DNA from 2 places in the Streptomyces sp. CA-135486 genome. Region 2 is predicted to be linked to the other one. Evidence: predicted binding sites of a transcription regulator. Region 2 holds the regulator's gene; the other holds the start of a gene.

Region 1 (10,540 bases), 1.2 Mb from region 2:
TACGACGAGTTCATCGACGGCATGGCCTTGATGGCCTGCACCATCGCGAACCCGATGAGGTGGGTGAAGGAGACCTTCCCACCGCGGGCGCGCTTGAGGTGGTTGTTGATGACGATGCGGTTGTCGAAGAGCAGCTTGACCGGGACGGCGCGCACGGAGGTGGCCGTGGGCATCTCCAGCGAGGCGTTCATGTTCTTCGCGACCGCGGCGGCGGGCCCGCGCAGGGGCACGACCTCCGCGCCTTCGGGCGCAGGCACCGGAGCCTTGGCGGCAGGAGCCGGGGGCTTGGGCGCGGCGGCAGGCTTCGCCGGCGCGGGAGCCGGCGCGGCCGGGGCCGCCTGCTGCTGGGCAGGAGCCTGCGCGGCGGGAGCCTGGGCGGCGGGAGCGGCCTGTGGCGCGGTGGCAGCCGGCGCCGCGCCATTGGAGGTGGGGGCCGCAGCGGCCGCCGGGGCCGCGGTACCCGCAGCCCCCGCGGCTACGGCACCCTGGGCACCGGCTCCCGAGGCCACGGAGCCGTCCGCGGCGGGGGCTTCGCTCACCGGCTTCCCCGCTGGGGCGGCAGCACCCGCGCTGCCTGGCTTGTAGTCGGCGAAGAAGTCCCACCAGGCACGGTCGACCGAATTCGGGTCCTGGAGGTACTGCTGGTAGATCTCGTCGACGAGCCACTCATTGGGACCGAACGCGGCGGCAGGGTTCTTACCCTGCCCGCCCTGGTCGGCCGAGATGCTCGAGTTACTGGGGGACTGAGACGACACGGCGGCAACCGCCCTCTTCCGCTTCACAAGGTGATGGACAGCGGAAATAAAGGCTACGCCTCCCTGGCCGGGAGGTGCAGGCCGGGCTGGTCATCGTCGCGCAAGTCACACCGAAGAGCGGGTTTCGTGGGAAGTTATGGCGGGAAACAAGCGTGGTTCTGCATCACGGCAGGTGCCCGCGGGTACTGCGAGGCGCGCGTCGGCCCCATCGGAGCGGCTGACGCCGGGCGAAAATCTGCGGCCACGGCCCGTCGGCTCGTACACCTGACGGGTACTGAGCCGGGTTCGGGCACGCCCTCACTGCATACACGCAGAACGCGCGCTTCCGGTTCGAACCCTACGTCAACCGCGCGCCGCCGGGGCCCCCGGCAAGGTCACGAGAATGCGGCAGCCCCGGGACGATTCGGCCACCCCGATGCGGCCGCCGTGCAGATCGACCGCCCAGCGTGCGATCGCGAGGCCCAGGCCGGTACCGCCGTCGCTGCCCTTGCCGTGCGGGGCCGTGACGCTGCCCCGGTTGAAGCGCTCGAAGACCCGGTGGCGCTCCTGCTCGGGGATGCCGGGGCCCTCGTCGACCACTTCCAGGTCCAGGGACTCCGGCAGCGAACCGCGGCGGGCCCGTACCGTCACACGGCCGTGCGGCGGCGAGTGCTTGACCGCGTTGTCGATCAGATTGGCCACCACCTGGTGCAGCCGCTCCGCGTCCGCGTGCGCGGTCAGCTCGGGCGGCGACACATCCAGGTGCAGATGCACGTCGGTACGGGTGTGATGGCCGGACCCGGAGGTCAGACCGCGCTGCGCGGCGGCCAGATTGGCCTCCTTCAGCACGCCCGAGAGATACGGCCACACCTCGAAGCGGCGGGCCCGCAGCGGTACGACGCCGTTGTCGAGGCGGGACAGATCCAGCAGCGTCTCGACCAGCCGGCCCAGGCGCTCCGTCTGCTTCAGCGCCGTGCGCATGGTCTCCGGGTCGGCGGCGGACACCCCGTCGACGACGTTCTCCAGGACGGCGCGCAGCGCGGCGATCGGGGTGCGTAGTTCGTGCGAGACATTGGCGACCAGCTCCTTGCGGTGCTGGTCCACGGCCTCCAGGTCGTCGGCCATGCGGTTGATGGTGGAGGCGAGGTCACCGAGCTCGTCGCGGCGGTCGGCGCCGCGCACCCGGCGGGTGTAGTCGCCGTGCGATATGCCCTTGGCGACGGTGGTCATCTCGTCCAGCGGCGCGGTCAGACCGTGCGCCACGAACTGGGTGATCAGCAGGGTGGCGATCACCGAGAAGACGGTGATGAAGCGCAGTTCCGTCTGGGTGCGCACGGCCACCAGCAGCAGGCCGGTGGTGATGAAGACCGAGACGACGACCAGCGTGCCCAGCTTGGTCTTGATCGAGATGGAGACGGACCGCAGCCGGCTGCGCCGGCCGGCGCGCCGGGGCGGCCGGTCCCGCCGGCTCTCGCGGCCGGGACGTCGTCCCCCGCGCCGCCCTCTCATGGCGCCGGCGTCTCCAGCGCGTAGCCGACACCGTGGACGGTACGAATGCGCTCGGCGCCGATCTTCCGGCGCAGGGCCTTGATGTGGCTGTCGACGGTACGGGTGCCGGAGGCATCGGCCCAGTCCCACACCTCCGCGAGCAGCTGCTCGCGGGAGAGGACCGCGCGCGGCGTGTTCGCCAGGCAGACCAGCAGGTCGAACTCGGTGGGGGTGAGATGCACGTCCTCACCGCGCACCCGGACCCGGCGCTGGGCGTGGTCGATCTCCAGTTCACCGAGGCGGAGGATGCCGCTGCGCGGAGTCACCGCGGCGAGGGCGGCGCGTTCCACGCGGCGCAGCAGCACATGCACCCGGGCCGCGAGCTCGCGCATCGAGAACGGCTTGGTCATGTAGTCGTCGGCGCCGACGCCGAGGCCGACGAGCATGTCGGTCTCGTCGTCGCGCGCCGTGAGCATCAGGACCGGGACGGGGCGCTGTGCCTGGACCCGGCGGCAGACCTCCAGGCCGTCGAAGCCCGGCAGCATCACATCGAGAACCATGAGGTCGGGCTGCCAGGCCTCGGCCGCGTCGACGGCGGCCGGGCCGTCCGCGGCGGTCTGGACCATAAAGCCCTCCGCCCGTAGCCGGGCGGCGATGGCATCGACGATCGTCGAGTCGTCCTCGACGACCAGCACCCGGCGCTGGGCGCCGGGCGTGGCCGCGACGCCGTTGTGCGTGGTGTGTGTCTGCTCCATGGCCCCGCCCCTGTACGCGTTCTCGCGAGCTGCATGCCGGTGTAGATCCCGTGTGTAGGTCAGCAGCGTAAGGGCATGGACGGCATCCCGGCTACGCAGGGCGAACGGCGAGATGGACCACGTCCGGTACGCCTCGGGCAACCCGGATCTCTTCGGTTCTTACCCCGGTGAATCCGGCATTCCGCAACGCATCCTCAAAAGCGGAAGAGGGCTGCGCGGACCACACGGCGAGCACCCCGCCCGGCTCCAACCGGCCCTGGCAGGCGGCGAGTCCGGCCGGTGAGTAGAGGTTCTCGTTGTCGTCGGTGACCGTCCAGCCGGGGCCGTTGTCGATGTCCAGGCAGAGCGCGTCGTAACGGTCTGTGGCCGTGCGGAGGTGGGTGACGAGGTCCGTGTGAAGGATCACGCTGCGGGGGTCGGCGAGCGCGTCTCCGGAGATCCGGTCCAGCGGCCCCGAGCGGTGCCAGTCGATGATCGCCTGCTCGCGCTCGACGACGGTGATGCGCCGCCAGCGGGGGTTGGCGGCGGCCCGGACCAGGGAAAAGCCGACGCCGAGTCCACCGATGAGCAGGGCGGGGGCGGTCCGGCCGGCGGCGGCGAGCGCGTCGTACGCGGCGTCCACGAGCAGCCGCTCGGAGCGGCCGTCGGAGGTGTCCATGAGGAAGCATCCGTTGGCGATGATCTCGTGATGCTCGCCACGCTGCCGCAGCACGACCTCGCCGTGGGGGCCCTCGCGGCGGTCGAGGGTGACGGGGGCGGTATCGGTGTGCGGGGGCATCGGCGGTGACCTCCTGGGACGGGTAGGTGGCCATGGTCGCGGGGCGGGGCGAGCGGGACAAATGGTTTGAGCGTTCTCGGGGCGCGGGGGCTGCGCCCGATCCGGCCGGTCGGGGGCCGGTTCATGGGCTTCCGCACAGCCGTCTCACAGCCGCCGCACAGCTGGTCGGCGCAGTCTGACGTGGCCACGACGCCCGGGATGCTGCCCGGGTTGCCTCGTGTGGCGCACGTCATAGACGAGGGGGATGGTGATCGCGTTGGGTGGGGGATCGTTCGGGGGCTTGACGAGAGGGGCCTCACGCGTGGACCAGCTGACGACACGCGATCCGGCCACGGGCAAGGAGCTGCTGGGCGGCATACCGGCCCAGCGCTCGGCGCCGACGCGGGTGGCGATGCCCGCGCTGCCGCCCAGGCCCCTGCCTGCCCCGTGCCTACGGCTGCCGCTCTGGCGGCGGGCGCTCCACCTGCTGCCCACGCCGACCGGGACGCCGTTCACCTTCTGCTACATCCTCGTGCTGATCGTCACCTCGCTCTACGCGGAGCACGGCGATCCCGCAACCGTCTCCTCGCTGCTGCATGGCTCCAGTACCGATGTCGCCCATTTGGCGGATACGCCGCTGCTCGTTCTCGGCGCGAGCGCACTGTGGGTGGCAGGCGGCCTGGCGTCCCCGTACGCGGTCGCCTTCCTTTTCGTACTCACCGCGCTGGAACGCCGCATCGGCGGCTGGCGCACCGCCGGGGTCTTCCTGGCGGGCCATGTCGCGGCGACGCTGGCCACCGAGGTGCCCGTCGCGGTGTGGGTGGTGACCGGGCATCTGCCCGCCAGCTCGCTGCACCGCCTCGACTACGGCATCAGCTTCGGCCTGATGGCGAGCATCGGCGCGCTGGCCGGACTGCTCCGCCCCGTGCCGCGCGGGACGCTGCTCGGTTTTGTCTTCCTGATGCTCGTCCAGGACGCGGTGGCCTTCGAGGATCCGCTCACCGTGTGGGGCCACCCGCTTGCCCTGCTGTCCGGGATCGCTTGCTGGCCGCTGGTGCGCCGCTGGGCCCGGGAGCGCGGGTCAGTCGTCCAGGAACGCGCGTCAGTGGTCCGGCAGCGCGGCGAATACCTCCCGCAGGGCGGGTAGCCGCGCCGTCTCGTCGGTGGTCACGGTGTGGCCCTCGTACGTGATCCGGTAGGTGAAGCCGTCCGCGACGGGGCTTCCGGTGGCCTCGCGGGGGAGATGGGCGAAGTCCGCCTTCTCCAGGGCCCGGCGCAGGGCGGCCAGCTCGGCGGGCGACATCCGCCCGGAGCGGCCGGGTCCGGCTTTCTTGTACGTCTTGTATGTGCCGTCGTTCTGGACGACGAGGCGGTCGTTGACGCCGGCGAAGCCGCCGGTGACGGTCATCTCGACCAGCGTCCGCGCCGGGACGGGCGAGGTGGAGGCCGACGGCGAGGGTGGGCCTGACGGCGACGCCGCGCCCGGCGACGGTGAGCTCGGCGAGGACGTTCGCGGCGCGGCCCCGCCGTCATCGACACCGTCGCCCTCCGCGGGGGCCCCGCACCCTGCCGCGAGCGCAAGGGCCAGCACCACGCCCGCCGTCGTCATCCGTCGTCGCACACGCTTACGGCTCATGGCCCCAGCATGTGGGATCAGGCCGCCGGATCGCGGACTATTCCGGTGAGCGGGCCCTGGAGCTGCCGCCGAGCTTTGCGCACGAGCCGGGCGCGATCCTTGATCGCTGAGAGCGAACGGCACCCCGGGAACATCTCGCCCCCCTCGTGCATTGAGTCCGTACAGCTCAACTTCACTGCCTAAGGGGAGATCATGGCTGCTGAGTCCTCCGCGTTCACGCCGCTCACACTGCCCGTGCTGCCGCTCGACGACGAGGTCGTGCTGCCCGGAATGGTGGTGCCGCTCGACCTGTCCGACACCGACGTACGAGCCGCGGTGGAGGCTGCTCAGGCCGCCGCCCGGTCAAGTGGTGCAAGCAAGCCCACCGTCCTGCTTGTTCCGCGCGTCGACGGGAACTACCCGGGGATCGGCGTGCTGGGCACCGTCGAGCAGGTCGGCCGGCTCTCCGACGGCGACCCCGGCGCGCTCATCCGTGGCCGCGGCCGGGTGAAGATCGGCGCCGGCACCACAGGCCCGGGCGCCGCTCTGTGGGTCGAAGGCTCCCGTATAGAGGAGAGCGTGCCCGACCCGCTGCCCGGCCAGCTCACCGACCTGGTCAAGGAGTACAAGGCGCTGGCCACCGACTGGCTGAAGAAACGCGGCGCCTGGCAGGTCGTGGACCGCGTCCAGCAGATCGACGACGTCTCGCAGCTCGCGGACAACGCCGGCTACTCACCGTTCCTGACCACCGCCCAGAAGATCGAACTGCTGGAGACCGCCGACCCGGTGGCCCGGCTGAAGCTCGCCACCGAGCAGCTGCGCGAGCACCTCGCCGAGCAGGACGTCGCCGAGTCCATCGCCAAGGACGTCCAGGAAGGCGTCGACAAGCAGCAGCGCGAATTCCTGCTGCGCCGCCAGCTCGAAGCCGTACGCAAGGAGCTGCGCGAGCTCAACGGCGGGGCCACCGACGCAGCGGACGAGTCCGACGACTACCGCGCCCGCGTCGAGGCCGCCGACCTGCCCGAGAAGGTGCGCGAAGCCGCCCTCAAGGAGGTCGAGAAGCTGGAGCGGTCCAGCGACCAGAACCCCGAGGGCTCCTGGATCCGCACCTGGCTGGACACCGTCCTCGAACTGCCGTGGAACGAGCGAACCGATGACAGCGGGGCCGGGTACGACATCCAGGGCGCCAGGTCGATCCTGGACGCCGAGCACGCGGGCCTGCAGGACGTGAAGGAACGGATCACCGAATACCTGGCGGTGCGCAAGCGGCGAGCCGACCGGGGGCTCGGCGTGGTCGGCGGGCGGCGCGGGGGCGCGGTTCTGGCGCTCGTCGGCCCGCCGGGAGTCGGCAAGACCTCGCTCGGCGAGTCGGTCGCGCACGCGATGGGGCGGAAGTTCGTCCGGGTCGCGCTCGGCGGCGTACGGGACGAGGCGGAGATCCGCGGGCACCGGCGTACGTACGTCGGGGCGCTGCCCGGCCGTATCGTCCGGGCGATCAAGGAGGCCGGTTCGATGAACCCGGTCGTCCTGCTCGACGAGATCGACAAGGTCGGCTCCGACTTCCGGGGCGACCCGGCGGCCGCCCTGCTCGAAGTGCTGGACCCGGCGCAGAACCACACCTTCCGCGACCACTATCTGGAGGTCGAACTCGACCTGTCCGACGTGGTGTTCCTGGCCACGGCGAACGTCCTCGAAGCCATCCCGGAGGCTCTGCTCGACCGGATGGAGCTGGTCAGGCTCGACGGCTACACCGAGGACGAGAAGGTCGTCATCGCGCGGGACCACCTGCTGCCGCGCCAGCTGGAGCGGGCGGGTCTGGAGCCCGGCGAGGTCGTCCTGGAGGTCTCGGCGCTGCGCAAGCTCGCGGGCGAGTACACGCGGGAGGCGGGCGTCCGTAACCTGGAGCGTTCGGTGGCCCGGCTGCTGCGCAAGGTGGCGGCACAGCACGAACTCGGCGAGCGCGAGCTGCCGTTCACCATCGCCGACACCGATCTGCGGGCGCTCATCGGACGGCCGCACCATGTGCCCGAGTCCGCGCAGGACCCGGCCGAGCGGCGGACCGCCGTGCCCGGTGTGGCCACCGGTCTCGCGGTCACCGGCGCGGGCGGCGACGTGCTGTTCGTCGAGGCGTCGCTGGCCGACCCGGAGACGGGCGCGGCGGGGCTGACGCTCACCGGTCAGCTCGGCGATGTGATGAAGGAGTCCGCACAGATCGCGCTCTCCTTCCTCCGCTCGCACGGCGCCGAACTGGAGCTGCCCGTGGCCGATCTGAAGGACCGGGGCGTGCACATCCACTTCCCGGCGGGCGCGGTGCCGAAGGACGGCCCGAGCGCGGGCATCACCATGACGTCGGCGCTGGCGTCGCTGCTTTCCGGACGCCAGGTGCGTACGGATGTGGCGATGACGGGTGAGGTGTCGCTGACCGGGCGGGTGCTGCCGATCGGCGGTCTGAAGCAGAAGCTCCTCGCCGCGCACCGGGCCGGGATCACGACGGTCGTGATCCCCAAGCGGAACGAGCCGGACCTGGACGATGTCCCGGCCGAGATCCTGGACAAGCTGGAGGTCCACCCGGTGACCGATGTCCGGCAGGTGCTGGAGATCGCGCTCTCGCCGGCCGAGATGCCGGTGACGGCCGCGGCCTGATCCCCGGTCTGTTCCCCGGCCCGATCTCCGGCCGAAGGGCCCGGCGGCACGCCCGCCGCCGGGCCCTTCGCGCTACGACCCCGCGGCCTCCTCGTACACCTCGCGGGTGCGGTCGTCGAAGAGGGCGGCCGTCGACTCGCTGTCGGTGTCGCCGCCGCTCAGTACGCCGATGAGCCGGCCCTGGTGCTTGGCGTCCCGGTAGTCCGCCAGCCAGGGGCCGCCGCTGGTGCCCTCCCAGAAGCCCGCGCACTCCATGAGCAGCATCCGGGGCAGATCCGGGTCGGGGCGGGTGTCGGTGGTGCAGGCGATGGGGCGGTTGCCGGGGTTGTGCTGCTTGTTGGGGTAGCCGACGACCGTGACCCGCCGGTCGGGGGCCGACGACCAGTCGGGGGTGGCGGCGCCGACGACCTGCTGCACCTGACGTCCCCTGGCGTCCGGCGCCAGGGTCAGGAACGCGTAGTCGGCGGCATCTGCGTCCTCGGCGTCCTCGGTCCAGCGCTCGTCGAGGTGTACGGAGCCGACCTTCCAGCGTCCGTACGGATACCTCCCCTTGCCCTGGCCCGTGAACCCGGGCGCGAACTCCAGCTCGCCCGGCTCGTAGGCGGGATCGCCACCGGCGTCCTGGAGACAGTGCGCGGCGGTGGCGATGATGTTGCCCTTGGAGCTGCTGACGACGCTGGCGGTACAGAAGTGCTCGCCCTGCGAGTCGATGAGCACGCCGACGGAGGAGGCCCCGGCGAAGGGGACCGCCGACGACCGCGGCTCGGGCGCGGCGGCGCGCGCAGCGGACTCGCCGGACTTGGTGGCCCTGGGCAGCGCGGCGGAGGACGCGGGCCCGGCACAGGAGTTCAGGGTCAGCCCGAGCAGCAGGACGAGCAGGAACGGACGCGCGCGTCTGCCTCCTGCGCAGACGGCTCTTCCTGCGCGCCGGCCCGTGCCCCGCGCAGCGGGCGTCGTGGTTGTCGTGCTCGTACGGCTGTGCCACGTCATTCGGACATCTTGCCGCTTCATGGCTCTCAGTCCAGCCAGCCCCTCAACGTCGCCTGCGCTCCCGCCTGGAAGCGGGTCTCCGCGCCCAGTGTCTCCAGCAGACTGCTGATCCGCCGGCGGGCGGTATGAACATGGACGCCCAGACGGCGGGCGATTGCCTCGTCCTTCAGGCCCGCGGCCAGCAGCCCCAGCAGTTCCTTCTGCGCCTTCGGGACCGCGGCGCACGCCCCGCCCGTGCCGCCGAGTGGGGTCGCCCGGTCCCAGACCGTTTCGAACAACGGCAGCAGCGCGTTGCGCAGCAGCCCGTCGCCTATCACCAGCGCGGTGGCCCTGGGGTCCGCCGCGTCCGTCGGCGGGAGCAGGGTGATCCGCCGGTCCACGGCGATCAGTTTGGTGGGGATCGCGGTCGCCACCCGTGCCCGCAGGCCCTGTTCGACCAGGACAGTCACCGAGCGCATCCGCCCGGGATGGGCGAGCCCGTCCCGGTCCAGGACGGTCCGTACCTCCACGCCCCGGTCGAGGAGCGCCTCGATGTCCAGCCCCGGCGTGCGGGAACTGTCGTCACCCCGCGGCCCCTTCACATACGGCGGGCGGTCCAGGATCGCCACCTCCCGCTCAGCCGACGCCAGGAGATACTCCGCGCGCTCGCCGATCGCCCGCGGGCCCGTCACCACCTCGATACCGCACTCGGGCGCGCTGGGTGACCCGGACATCAGCCGACCCGCCAGCTGGTCCGCGGTCATCCGTAATCGTTCCAACTCAGCGGAGCGTAAATGCAGTTCGGCCTGACGGCGGTGGATGAGCGTACGGATCGCGGCTGCGGGCGCGGCCGGATGCGGCAGCCCGTCCCCGACCGCCGGCAGCGCGAGGCCGTGTTCGACCAGCCGGCCGAGCAGCAGGTCGAGCCGTTCCCTCGGCAGCCCGAGCAGCCGCGCCAACTCCTCCGCCCCGGCGGCCCGTTCCTTGAGCAGTGCCTCATAGGTGCGTTCCTCGGCCTCCCCCAGGCCAAGGGTGTGCAATTCCCCCTCGGTCATCCTCGGATTCTCACTCCCTCTTCACGGGCCACACAAGTGTGCGTGTCCACTTGTCAACACGCCGACCACATTGATCGGTTGGCGCCTCGCCGGTTGCATGGCCATGACCACCTTTACGGCTTGACCAGCACGTGGGAGGGGTACGAACTGTGCGCAAGGCCAGAACAAGCACACAGAGATCGGGCATGACCAGGGGGACCGGTCTCGCCACTCTGCTAGGCGTCGCCGGGCTGTTGCTCACCGCGGTACCGGCGCAGGCGGTCACCCCGCCGGCCGCCGCACCGCCCGCCGACGTCATTCCGGGGGCCGAGACGGCCACCCCGTTGCTCGTCGACGGAATCCGGGAGGCGGCGGACGCCAAGGCCAGTCCCGCCGACGCGGCCCGCAGCCATCTCGCCGCCAAGGAGAGCCGCTACAAGATCGCCGACGCGCGGCGCGACCTCGCGCCGCTGGGGACCGTCAAACATGGCTCGGAAGAGACCGTGCGGCTGCAGCAGAAGCACCACGGCATCCCGGTGTTCGGC
Region 2 (10,540 bases):
GATGGGCCTGCAGCAGTTCGGCAAGGAGGGCGAGCCCTTCGACCCGACGATCCACGAAGCCCTGATGCACTCGTACGCACCGGATGTCACCGAGACCACGTGCGTCGCGGTCCTTCAGCCGGGGTATCGCATCGGCGAGCGGACCATCCGCCCCGCGCGGGTCGCGGTGGCCGAGCCCCAGCCGGGCGCGGCCCCGAAGGAAGAGACGGCGAACGACGAGGAGAGCGGTGGCCCGGAGGAGGGTGCGTGACCTGGTTCCGCGCGCGCGGAGCCGGGGCAGGCACCCTACGGGCTGACGCAAGGATTGTCCGAGAGGAGGGATGTCGATGAGCACGAAGGACTTCGTCGAGAAGGACTACTACAAGGTTCTCGGCGTCCCCAAGGACGCCACCGAGGCCGAGATCAAGAAGGCGTACCGGAAGCTCGCCCGCGAGTTCCACCCGGACGCCAACAAGGGCGACGCCAAGGCCGAAGAGCGGTTCAAGGAGATCTCCGAGGCGAACGACATCCTCGGTGACCCCAAGCGGCGCAAGGAGTACGACGAGGCCCGCGCCCTCTTCGGCAACGGCGGCTTCCGTGCCGGTCCCGGCGGCCCCGGCGGCTCCTTCAACTTCGACCTGGGCGACCTCTTCGGGGGCGGCCAGGCCGGCGGTACGCAGGGTGGCGCGGGTGGTTTCGGCGGCGGTCTCGGCGATGTGTTCGGCGGACTGTTCAACCGTGGCGCCGGCCCGGGTACGCGTACCCAGCCGCGGCGCGGCCAGGACATCGAGTCCGAGGTGACGCTCAGCTTCACCGAGGCGATCGAAGGGGCCACGGTCCCGCTGCGAATGTCCAGCTCCGCTGCGTGCAAGGCCTGTTCGGGCACCGGCGACAGAAACGGTACGCCTCGGGTGTGCCCGACCTGTCTCGGCACCGGCCAGGTCTCGCGCGGCGGCAGCGGCTCCTTCTCGCTCACCGACCCGTGCGTGGACTGCAAGGGCCGCGGTCTGATCGCGCAGGACCCCTGCGAGGTCTGCAAGGGCAGCGGGCGCGCCCGCTCGTCCAGGACCATGCAGGTCCGCATCCCCGCGGGTGTCTCCGACAGCCAGCGGATCCGGCTGCGCGGCAAGGGTGCCCCGGGCGAACGGGGCGGCCCGGCGGGCGACTTGTATGTCGTCGTGCATGTCGACGCCCACCCCGTCTTCGGCCGCAAGGGCGACAATCTCACCGTCACCGTGCCCGTCACCTACGCGGAGGCGGCGCTCGGCGGCGAGGTGAAGGTGCCGACCCTGGGCGGTCCGCCGGTCACGCTGAAGCTGCCGGCCGGTACGCCCAACGGCCGTACGATGCGTGCCCGCGGCAAGGGCGCGGTCCGCAAGGACGGCACCCGCGGGGACCTGCTGGTCACCGTCGAGGTCGCCGTACCCACGGAGCTCACTGAGAAGGCGAAGGAAGCGCTGGAGGCCTACCGCGAAGCCACCGCGGCCGAGGACCCGCGGGCCGAGCTGTTCCAGGCCGCGAAGGGAGCATGAGATGGATGGCCGAACCGGACGCAGCCGCAATCCCTACGAACTGACCGAAGAGTCGCCGGTGTACGTCATCTCGGTGGCGGCTCAGCTCTCCGGCCTGCATCCGCAGACGCTTCGGCAGTACGACAGGCTGGGTCTGGTATCCCCCGACCGCACCGCGGGACGGGGCCGGCGCTACTCCGCGCGCGACATCGAACTGCTGCGCACCGTCCAGCAGTTGTCGCAGGACGAGGGCATCAACCTGGCCGGAATCAAGCGCATCATCGAACTGGAGAACCAGGTCGCGGCGCTTCAGCAGCGGGTGGCGGAGCTGTCGTCGGCGGTCGAGGGAGCGGCGGCGGCGATGCAGCAGCGCGAGGCCCAGGTGCACGCGTCCTACCGGCGCGATCTGGTGCCGTACCAGGATGTGCAGCAGGCGAGCGCGCTGGTGGTCTGGCGGCCCAAGCGGTCTGAATAGGACAGGACTGCGGGGCTGACGGGGCCGGAGATGTTCTGTTCCGGCCCCTGATGTCCGCCCCTCGTCTGTCCCTTCGGCCTCTGCGGGGATCGGTTTGTCTGTCCCTTGTGGGGATCGGTCAGCCTTCGGAGAGGATGAGGGCGATGAAGATCCCGCAGGCGATGATGCTGATGAGCCAGCTGTGGGTGTTCATCCACTCGCGCACCCTCGGCATGACGCGCGCTGCCTTCTTGCCGAACAGCAGGAGCGCCAGTAGGGGCAATGCCGCGATGAGGACCGTCAGCCCGATGAAGCCCAGCGCCTCGCCCAGGTTGGCGTGGTGCTGCTGCAGATGAATCCCGACGGTCAGCAGGACCATGAGGTCGGAGGGCATCAGCAGAATCAGCAGCACGCCGACGGTGAACGCCTTCCTCGGCCCGGCCGTCATCAAGGAGTTCAGCCACTTCGGCGGCTCGGCCGTCTTGCGCCCCAGCCAGTTCTTCGCCGCTGCGAACACCAGCAGGCCGATGAGTACGTACTGAATGATGTGCCCGGCCGAGCCCTTGTCGGACGGATGGCCCGTGTCGACGGCCTTGCCCAGGAGCGCGGCGACACCCCGCATGACGGCCACCCCGGTGGTGGTCGCGAGGGCGATACCCGCAAGGAACGCCAGTGACGACCGGACCGCTCTCGGCGCGGTGACGAAGATGATCGCCGACATGATCTGCGGCCCCACCATCATGGTGAAGGCGAGCGGAAGGATCCTCAGGTCCATGCTCGACCGCCGGTGCCGGGCCGTACGCCGCCGCACCCGGTGCGGGATCCTCTCCTCGGCTTGTCAGCCCTCCGGGCGCAGCGCCTCACGGGTGGTCCCGGACGCCGAGAGCGTCGCCGGTTCGCCCACGCTGCTCCCGCGCCATCGCACTCCTCCTGCCCTTCGGTCGTCCCGTGCCTGCACACCGGACGCTGCGTAGTCCTTCAAGGCTGCCCAGAGGGTGAGAGATGTGCCATTTGAGCAGGGAGTGAATGAATCTCCCGGCGACGCGTCCTTCCGGGTGACACGGACCCGAGGCGGCAGCCGCTGCCCCGGCGTGTCGGCGGACGCCGGGGCGGTGGAATCAGGTCGTCTGCGCGGAGCTCAGGACTCGTGCTCCAGCACCCCCGACTGGGCGATCAGATAGCCCAGTTGGGTCCGGCTGCCACTGCCCAGCGAAGAGCCGAGCTTGGCGATATGGGCGCGGCAGGTGCGCACATTCATCCCCAGCCGGCGGGCGATGGCCTCGTCCACATGGCCCTCGACCAGGAGCTTGGCGATGGAGCGCTGGACGCCTGTGATGCCGTCCAGGTCCGGGCCGTACGAGATCGGCTCCTCCCACGGGATGCCGTGCAGCCAGAACTGCTCGAAGACGCCGACGAGATACTCGACGATGCCCTTGTGCCGCAACTCCAGGGCGGACAAACGGTCGCTGCTCGCCGGAATGAACGCCACTTTCCGGTCGATGATGATCAGCCGGTCGATGATCTCCTCCAGCGTGCGCACCTCCACGCCGGACGGGCCGACCTTCTCCATGTAGGCCAGCGTTGCCGGGTGGTGGCGGGCCGTGTGCTGGTAGAGCGTGCGCATGCGGACGCCGCGGTCGATCAGCGGCTCCACGCGGCGCAGCGCCTTCTCCAGGATGTGCGGCTGCCGCCCGCTCCCGGGCTGCACCGTGAGAAGCTCCTCGGTGCAATCTGCGGTGACCTGGTCAAGGGTTGTGTTGATGCGGTTGAGGCCCTCGAGGACGGTAATCCCCTGTGGGACGGTGGAGTTCTGAGCGGTGAACGCCATGAATGGCTCAAGTGCATCGGTCAGAGCGACAGTTCGTCGTCGACGCTCTTGGATCTCCCGCTCAATGGGGTGTATCAGCTGTGTCAGCGCAGTGGTTGGCGGGACAGGCCGGAGCCACTGAGCGTCGTCGGGATCCGGAAGCAGCAGGGCGAGATCGAAGAGGCAGGGTGTGGGTTCTGCCTCTGACCGGGCTATTCGCCCGGTGCGCAGTGCGGTGATGTAAAGAATTTTCCCCGCCTCGCACAGCTCACCGTCTGCGTGAGGGTGTCCCGTTTCGCCCTCATTAGATGGCATATGCACCCCCTCAGGCTCCTGCATTACAGGAACATGATGCCTGCCGTCGCTGGTGCAAGCGTTCGGAGTGAGACATCGTCTTATGCGCGGGGGAGGAGGAATGATCAAAAGAGGTGGAGATCACCCATGTCTAGGACGCTACGTGCTCTTTGTGCTCTTGCCATAGCGGCGGCCGCGCTAGGTGCGGTGGCCTCCGGTGAGCCCTCCTGGGGGAGCTCTCCCGCCAACTCGGTGACGGCGACCCCTGGTGAGCCTTCCTGGGGCAGCCTCGTTTCCGCGGATGGTGTGGCGGAATCGCCCGGTGAGCCTTCATGGGGTGTCGCTCCGGCTGACGCCGCGAGCACGCCTGGTGAGCCCTCCTGGGGTGCCGCTCCGGCCCGCACGAGCGCATGACCGTTCCACCGGACGACCGGGTCTTCCGGCGTGAGATGGCTACGGCTTATCGATCGGGGTGGCATTTCATCGACCTCGTCACGGCAATCCCCCACCGTGGCGACTCGTTGATGGTCACCCTCTTCGGAGAGCCGATCGTCGTGGCGCGCGAGGAGGACGAAGACGTCCGCGCGTATCGGTGCCTTCGCCGGCCCCGAGGAGCACCGCAGCCCGTCCGCTGTGCCATCCGGTACGGCATGATTTTTGTCAATCTTGACCAGCGGGACCACCAGTTGGTCGAGCCAGACACCACCGCCACCCCCCGCAGTGCCTGAGCGGTTCCCCCGTCGTTGTAAATCGCTCAGGTGCTTCCCCCACACAGCGGCGCCATCGTGGACCTGAAACACGATGGCGCCGCTGTGCTTTCCGGGTACGGGAGCCGCGTACGGCCCCTTTCTACGCCCGGCCCATCGCGCGGGTCAGCGTGATCTCGATGAGTACCCGGTCCGGGTTGGGTGCCGGGGTGCGCCCGTAGCGCTCCGCGTAGCGCCCCACCGCGTCCGCGATGAGCTCCGGCTCCGTACGCACCCTCGCCCGCCCCTCCAGGGTCGCCCAGCGGCCCTTGTCCACCTGGCAGACCGCGACCGGCGCCCCGTCCGGGCCCGCGGCCAGGATGTTGGCGACCTTGTGGCTGTGCTTGTTGGTGATGACGCGAGCGAAACCGCCCTCCGGGTCGTATGTGACGCCGACCGCCACGACGTGTGGTGTGCCGTCCACACGAGGAGTCGTGAGGGTGCACATGTGGTACTCGCGCCAGAAGCCGAGGTAGGACGCGTCGGGGTGCCGCGGGTCGATGGCCATGCTGTGGAACCTACCGGCGGCGGCTGTCCGTCACGAGCTTGAGTGAAATAGACTCAACTTTGTGTACGTTGGATGAGTCATAGCAGTGTAGGTACTGCGGACGAGGAGGAGAGCCGCACGTGGACGCAGAGCTGACCAACAAGAGCAGTGACGCCATCAACGCCGCCAGCACCCGGGCGGTGTCCGCAGGACATCCCGATCTGACCCCTGCGCATCTGCTGCTCGCGCTGCTCGAGGGCGCGGACAACGAGAACATCACCGATCTGCTGGCCGCCGTCGAGGCCGACCAGGCTGCCGTGCGGTCCGGGGCCGAGCGGGTGCTGGCCGGGCAGCCCAGCGTGACCGGATCCACGGTCGCGCCGCCACAGCCCAACCGGGAGCTGCTCACCGTCATCGCGGACGCCACCCAGCGGGCCAAGGAGCTGGGCGACGACTACATCTCCACCGAGCACCTCCTCATCGGCATCGCCGCCAAGGGCGGACAGGCCGGCGAGGTGCTGGCCCAGCAGGGGGCCACGGCGAAGAAGCTGCTGGACGCTTTCGAGACGGTAAGGGGAGGACGCCGGGTGACCACTCCCGACCCCGAGGGGCAGTACAAGGCACTGGAGAAGTTCGGTACGGACTTCACCGCCGCGGCCCGTGAGGGCAGGCTCGACCCGGTCATCGGCCGGGACCAGGAGATCCGCCGGGTCGTCCAGGTGCTCTCCCGTCGTACGAAGAACAACCCCGTGCTCATCGGCGAGCCCGGCGTCGGCAAGACCGCCGTCGTCGAGGGCCTGGCCCAGCGCATCGTCAAGGGCGATGTGCCCGAGTCGCTGAAGAACAAGCGGCTCGTCGCGCTCGACCTGGGCGCGATGGTCGCAGGTGCGAAGTACCGCGGTGAATTCGAGGAGCGGCTGAAGACCGTCCTCTCCGAGATCAAGGCGAGCGACGGCCAGATCATCACCTTCATCGACGAGCTGCACACCGTCGTGGGCGCGGGCGCCGGCGGCGACTCCGCGATGGACGCGGGCAACATGCTCAAGCCGATGCTGGCGCGCGGCGAGCTGCGCATGGTCGGTGCGACGACGCTCGACGAGTACCGCGAGCGGATCGAGAAGGACGCGGCGCTGGAGCGCCGTTTCCAGCAGGTGCTGGTCTCCGAGCCGAGCGTCGAGGACACGATCGCGATCCTGCGCGGCCTCAAGGGGCGGTACGAGGCCCACCACAAGGTCCAGATCGCCGACAACGCGCTGGTCGCCGCGGCGAGCCTGTCCGACCGGTACATCACCTCGCGCTTCCTGCCCGACAAGGCGATCGACCTCGTGGACGAGGCCGCGTCCCGGCTGCGCATGGAGATCGACTCCTCGCCGGTCGAGATCGACGAACTGCAGCGCGCTGTCGACCGGTTGAAGATGGAGGAGCTCGCGCTCAAGAACGAGTCCGACCCCGGCTCCAAGCAGCGGCTGGAGAAGCTGCGCCGCGACCTCGCCGACAAGGAGGAGGAGCTGCGGGGCCTGACCGCGCGCTGGGAGAAGGAGAAGGAAGGTCTCAACCGCGTCGGTGAGCTGAAGGAGAAGCTCGACGAGCTGCGCGGCCAGGCGGAGCGCGCACAGCGGGACGGTGACTTCGACACCGCGTCCAAGCTGCTGTACGGCGAGATCCCCACGCTGGAGCGGGAGTTGGAGGAGGCCTCCGAGGCCGAGCAGGAAGCGGCCAGGGACACGATGGTCAAGGAGGAGGTCGGCCCCGACGACATCGCGGACGTGGTGGCCTCCTGGACGGGCATTCCGGCCGGCCGGCTGCTCGAGGGCGAGACGCAGAAGCTGCTGCGGATGGAGTCCGAACTCGGCAAGCGGCTGATCGGCCAGAGCGAGGCGGTCGGGGCGGTGTCCGACGCGGTGCGCCGCACGCGGGCGGGCATCGCGGACCCGGACCGTCCGACGGGCTCGTTCCTCTTCCTCGGCCCGACGGGTGTCGGCAAGACCGAACTGGCCAAGGCGCTCGCGGACTTCCTCTTCGACGACGAGCGGGCGATGGTCCGCATCGACATGTCCGAGTACGGCGAGAAGCACTCCGTGGCCCGGCTGGTGGGTGCGCCTCCCGGGTACGTCGGCTACGAGGAGGGCGGCCAGCTGACAGAGGCGGTGCGCCGGCGTCCGTACTCCGTGGTCCTCCTGGACGAGGTCGAGAAGGCCCACCCCGAGGTCTTCGACGTCTTGCTGCAGGTGCTGGACGACGGGCGCCTGACGGACGGCCAGGGCCGGACGGTGGACTTCCGCAACACCATCCTGGTGCTGACGTCGAACCTGGGCAGCCAGTATCTGGTCGAGCCGCTGACCAGCGAGGAGGTGAAGAAGCAGCAGGTCCTCGAAGTGGTGCGGGCCTCCTTCAAGCCGGAGTTCCTCAACCGCCTGGACGATCTGGTGGTCTTCTCCGCCCTGTCCAAGGACGAGCTGGCGCATATCGCGAAGCTCCAGATCGGCCGCCTGGCGAAGCGGCTGGCGGAGCGCCGCCTCACGCTGGACGTCACCCCGGCGGCGCTGGAATGGCTGGCGGAAGAGGGCAACGACCCGGCGTACGGAGCACGCCCCCTGCGCCGCCTCGTGCAGACAGCGATCGGCGACCGCCTGGCGAAGGAAATCCTGGCGGGCGAGGTCACGGACGGCGACACGGTACGGGTGGACCGCTTCGGCGACGACTTGATCGTGGGCCGGGCGTAAGTCCCGGACCGGGGCGCGGGCGGTCGCGGTGGGCCGGGTCTGCGGGGTGGGCCGGTTCAGCGGGGCGCGGGCGGTCGCGGTGGGCCGGTTCAGCGGGGCGCGGGTTCCGTGGGTTCGCCCGCGAAACCCGGCACCGGCAGCAACCACCAACGCCCCCGGGTCCACGCCCACCACGACCGCGGTACTGGCCCCGTCGGGCTCGTCCCCTCCCCGGGTGGACGCGCTCGGCTGCGGCCCCTGCCGCGATCGGGCCTGGCCTCCGCGCCGCGAGGCCGGTGGATGTGGGCAAGGGTCCGCGCGCCACGAAGCCGGCGCTCCCGGAGTACGGCGGGCGGGTCTCCCCGCCGCGAGCCGGCGCTCCGGCGGTACGGAGCCTGGTCCCTGCGCCGCGAAGCCGGCGCTCCCAGGGGGTGGGGGCGTCAGCCCCTACGTACCTCCACCTCCCAGGGGGCCTGGGGGCTCGCCCCCAGTTCCGGGAAGGGGCGGGGTGGGGGAACAGGCCCGCCCGCACCCCCCGCGTCCCCCCAACGGCCGGATCATGTCAGCCCGCAGCGGATCGCCGCCGTCAGGGCTTGCCAGCCCCCGCCCGCCATGGGAGAGGATGGCAAGAACCGTACGAAGGGAAATCCACGGTGACCATCGATCCGTCCTCGATTCCGAATTTCGGGGGCCAGCCCCAGCCTCAGGCCGCAGGACCGGCGGGCCCCGTCGTTCCCGACCAGGACCTGGTCAAGCAGCTCCTCGACCAGATGGAGCTGAAGTACGTCGTCGACGACGAGGGCGACCTCGCGGCGCCGTGGGAGGAATTCCGCACGTACTTCATGTTCCGCGGCGAGGAGGACCAGCAGGTCTTCTCGGTGCGCACGTTCTACGACCGGCCGCACGCCGTCGAGGACCGGCCCAAGCTCCTCGACGCGATCGACGACTGGAACCGCCGCACCCTGTGGCCGAAGGTCTACACGCACCTCCACGACGAGGAGGAGGACGGTCCCGTCACCATCCGCCTCATCGGTGAGGCGCAGATGCTGATCGGCACGGGCGTCAGCCTGGAGCACTTCGTGTCGTCGACCGTCAGCTGGGTCCGCGCCGCGATCGAGTTCGACAAGTGGCTCGCCGAGCAGCTCGGTCTGGAGACCGCCGACGAGACGCCCGCGGACGAGAAGCCCGCCGACGACGCCTGAGCACATGCCTAGAGCGCGATCGGGGACAGCGTCAGCAGGTATGCCCCGTACGCGAACGAAAGCCCGGCCAGCGCGGCGGTCACCACGACCGCCGCCCTCGGCCGGGCTTTCGCCAAAGCGCGGGCCAGCGGGAGCAGCAGCGGGAAGGCCGGCAGCAGAAAGCGCGGCTTGGACTCGAAGAAGCCGGAGCCGCCGAGCGTGATCAGCACCAGCACCGCCGTGTAGACGAGCAGTGCCGCGGGCGGCCGCTCCAGCGTGAACAGGGCGAACAGCAGCACCGCCGCCACGACGACCAGCAGCGCGACCATCAGCGCGATCAGCGAGGGCCGCAGCACCATCGCCCGTACCACTTTCAGCGCCCCGATCCCGAAGTCGAACCGCGAGGTCCAGCCACGCTGCACGGCGAAATAGCCGCCCAGCGGATCGCCCGTACGGAAGCCGACCTCGAGCACATAACCGCACCAGCCGAGCGGGGCCAGCGCCGCGCCGGTCCAGATCCGCCGGTTCGCGCGGGCGCTCTCGCCCCGCCGGTATGCCGTGAACAGTTCGTACGCCGCCACCACCAGCACCGCGGCGGCCACCGCGATCCCATTGGGCCGCGACAGACCGGCGAGCAGGGCCAGCGCACCCGCCGACACCCAGTGCCGGGTCAGCAGCGCGTACAGCGACCAGGCGGCGAAGGCGGTGAGCACGGGCTCGGTGTACGCCATGGACAGCACGATCGAGTGCGGCAGCAGGCCCCACAGCAGAACCAGCACGGTCGCCGTGCGCCGCCCGTGCAGCCGTTCCACGACGGCGTAGATGCCCCAGGCGGCCGCGCCCGCCGCGGTCCACGAGATGACAAGCCCGGCCGTTCCGCTCGTCACCGGCAGCACCGTCGTGCCGGCGCGCACCAGCGCCGGGTAGAGCGGGAAGAACGCCAGATCGCTCTGGACCGTGCCGTCGGGCCAGTGGAGCGTGCGGCCGTAGCCGTGCTCGGCGATCAGCATGTACCAGTCCGAGTCCCAGGCGCGGGCGATGATCGCCCGCGGTGAGCGCCCGATGTGCCACGACCAGCCCGCCATCACCAGCAGCCCGGTCAGCCGTGCCACCGCGAACAGCCCCAGCGCGGGGGCGGCCCGCAGCAGCGCGGCGCGCCAGCGGGGGACGGGCCGGGCACTGGCCGCAGCGGCACGGTCGACGGTCTCGGCGGACAGAGGACACCTCCGGGCGGCACACGAGTCGGTCAACCCGACCATGAGCGGCGAGAGCCCCGCATGCGAGCGCCGACCAGCCGACAGGGCCGGGTTCCTACCCGGTCGGCTGAAAGGCCGCGTGTCACCCGTGACAGCCGGGGCGTCAGCCGCTAGCGAGCCCCT

The links. Region 2 encodes HspR, which represses chaperone genes until heat shock. Its sites were predicted from a motif close to TTGAGNNNNNNNNNCTCAA; they were not measured.
Positions count from the first base shown of each region.
Region 1: lon (endopeptidase La) is a predicted target of HspR. The motif match lies at 5,522-5,540, and genes of this name have one in related genera.

Region 1 covers NZ_JBNJMM010000002.1:1,453,909-1,464,448, forward strand. Annotated here, with positions in the region: gene ACQEVG_RS26050 (multifunctional oxoglutarate decarboxylase/oxoglutarate dehydrogenase thiamine pyrophosphate-binding subunit/dihydrolipoyllysine-residue succinyltransferase subunit) at 1-755, opposite strand, end outside; gene ACQEVG_RS26055 (HAMP domain-containing sensor histidine kinase) at 1,098-2,243, opposite strand; gene ACQEVG_RS26060 (response regulator transcription factor) at 2,240-2,977, opposite strand; gene ACQEVG_RS26065 (spermidine synthase) at 3,069-3,755, opposite strand; gene ACQEVG_RS26070 (rhomboid-like protein) at 4,057-4,881, shown strand; gene ACQEVG_RS26075 (protealysin inhibitor emfourin) at 4,837-5,370, opposite strand; gene lon (endopeptidase La) at 5,563-7,992, shown strand; gene ACQEVG_RS26085 (trypsin-like serine peptidase) at 8,065-8,982, opposite strand; gene ACQEVG_RS26090 (helix-turn-helix domain-containing protein) at 9,009-10,016, opposite strand; gene ACQEVG_RS26095 (M4 family metallopeptidase) at 10,202-10,540, shown strand, end outside.
Region 2 covers NZ_JBNJMM010000002.1:282,610-293,149, forward strand. Annotated here, with positions in the region: gene grpE (nucleotide exchange factor GrpE) at 1-250, shown strand, start outside; gene dnaJ (molecular chaperone DnaJ) at 327-1,511, shown strand; gene ACQEVG_RS20355 (heat shock protein transcriptional repressor HspR) at 1,513-1,965, shown strand; gene ACQEVG_RS20360 (GAP family protein) at 2,084-2,719, opposite strand; gene ACQEVG_RS20365 (helix-turn-helix transcriptional regulator) at 3,083-4,066, opposite strand; gene ACQEVG_RS20370 ((2Fe-2S)-binding protein) at 4,456-4,773, shown strand; gene ACQEVG_RS20375 (pyridoxamine 5'-phosphate oxidase family protein) at 4,895-5,299, opposite strand; gene clpB (ATP-dependent chaperone ClpB) at 5,419-8,001, shown strand; gene ACQEVG_RS20385 (YbjN domain-containing protein) at 8,634-9,182, shown strand; gene ACQEVG_RS20390 (glycosyltransferase family 39 protein) at 9,191-10,411, opposite strand; gene ACQEVG_RS20395 (pyridoxal phosphate-dependent aminotransferase) at 10,521-10,540, opposite strand, start outside.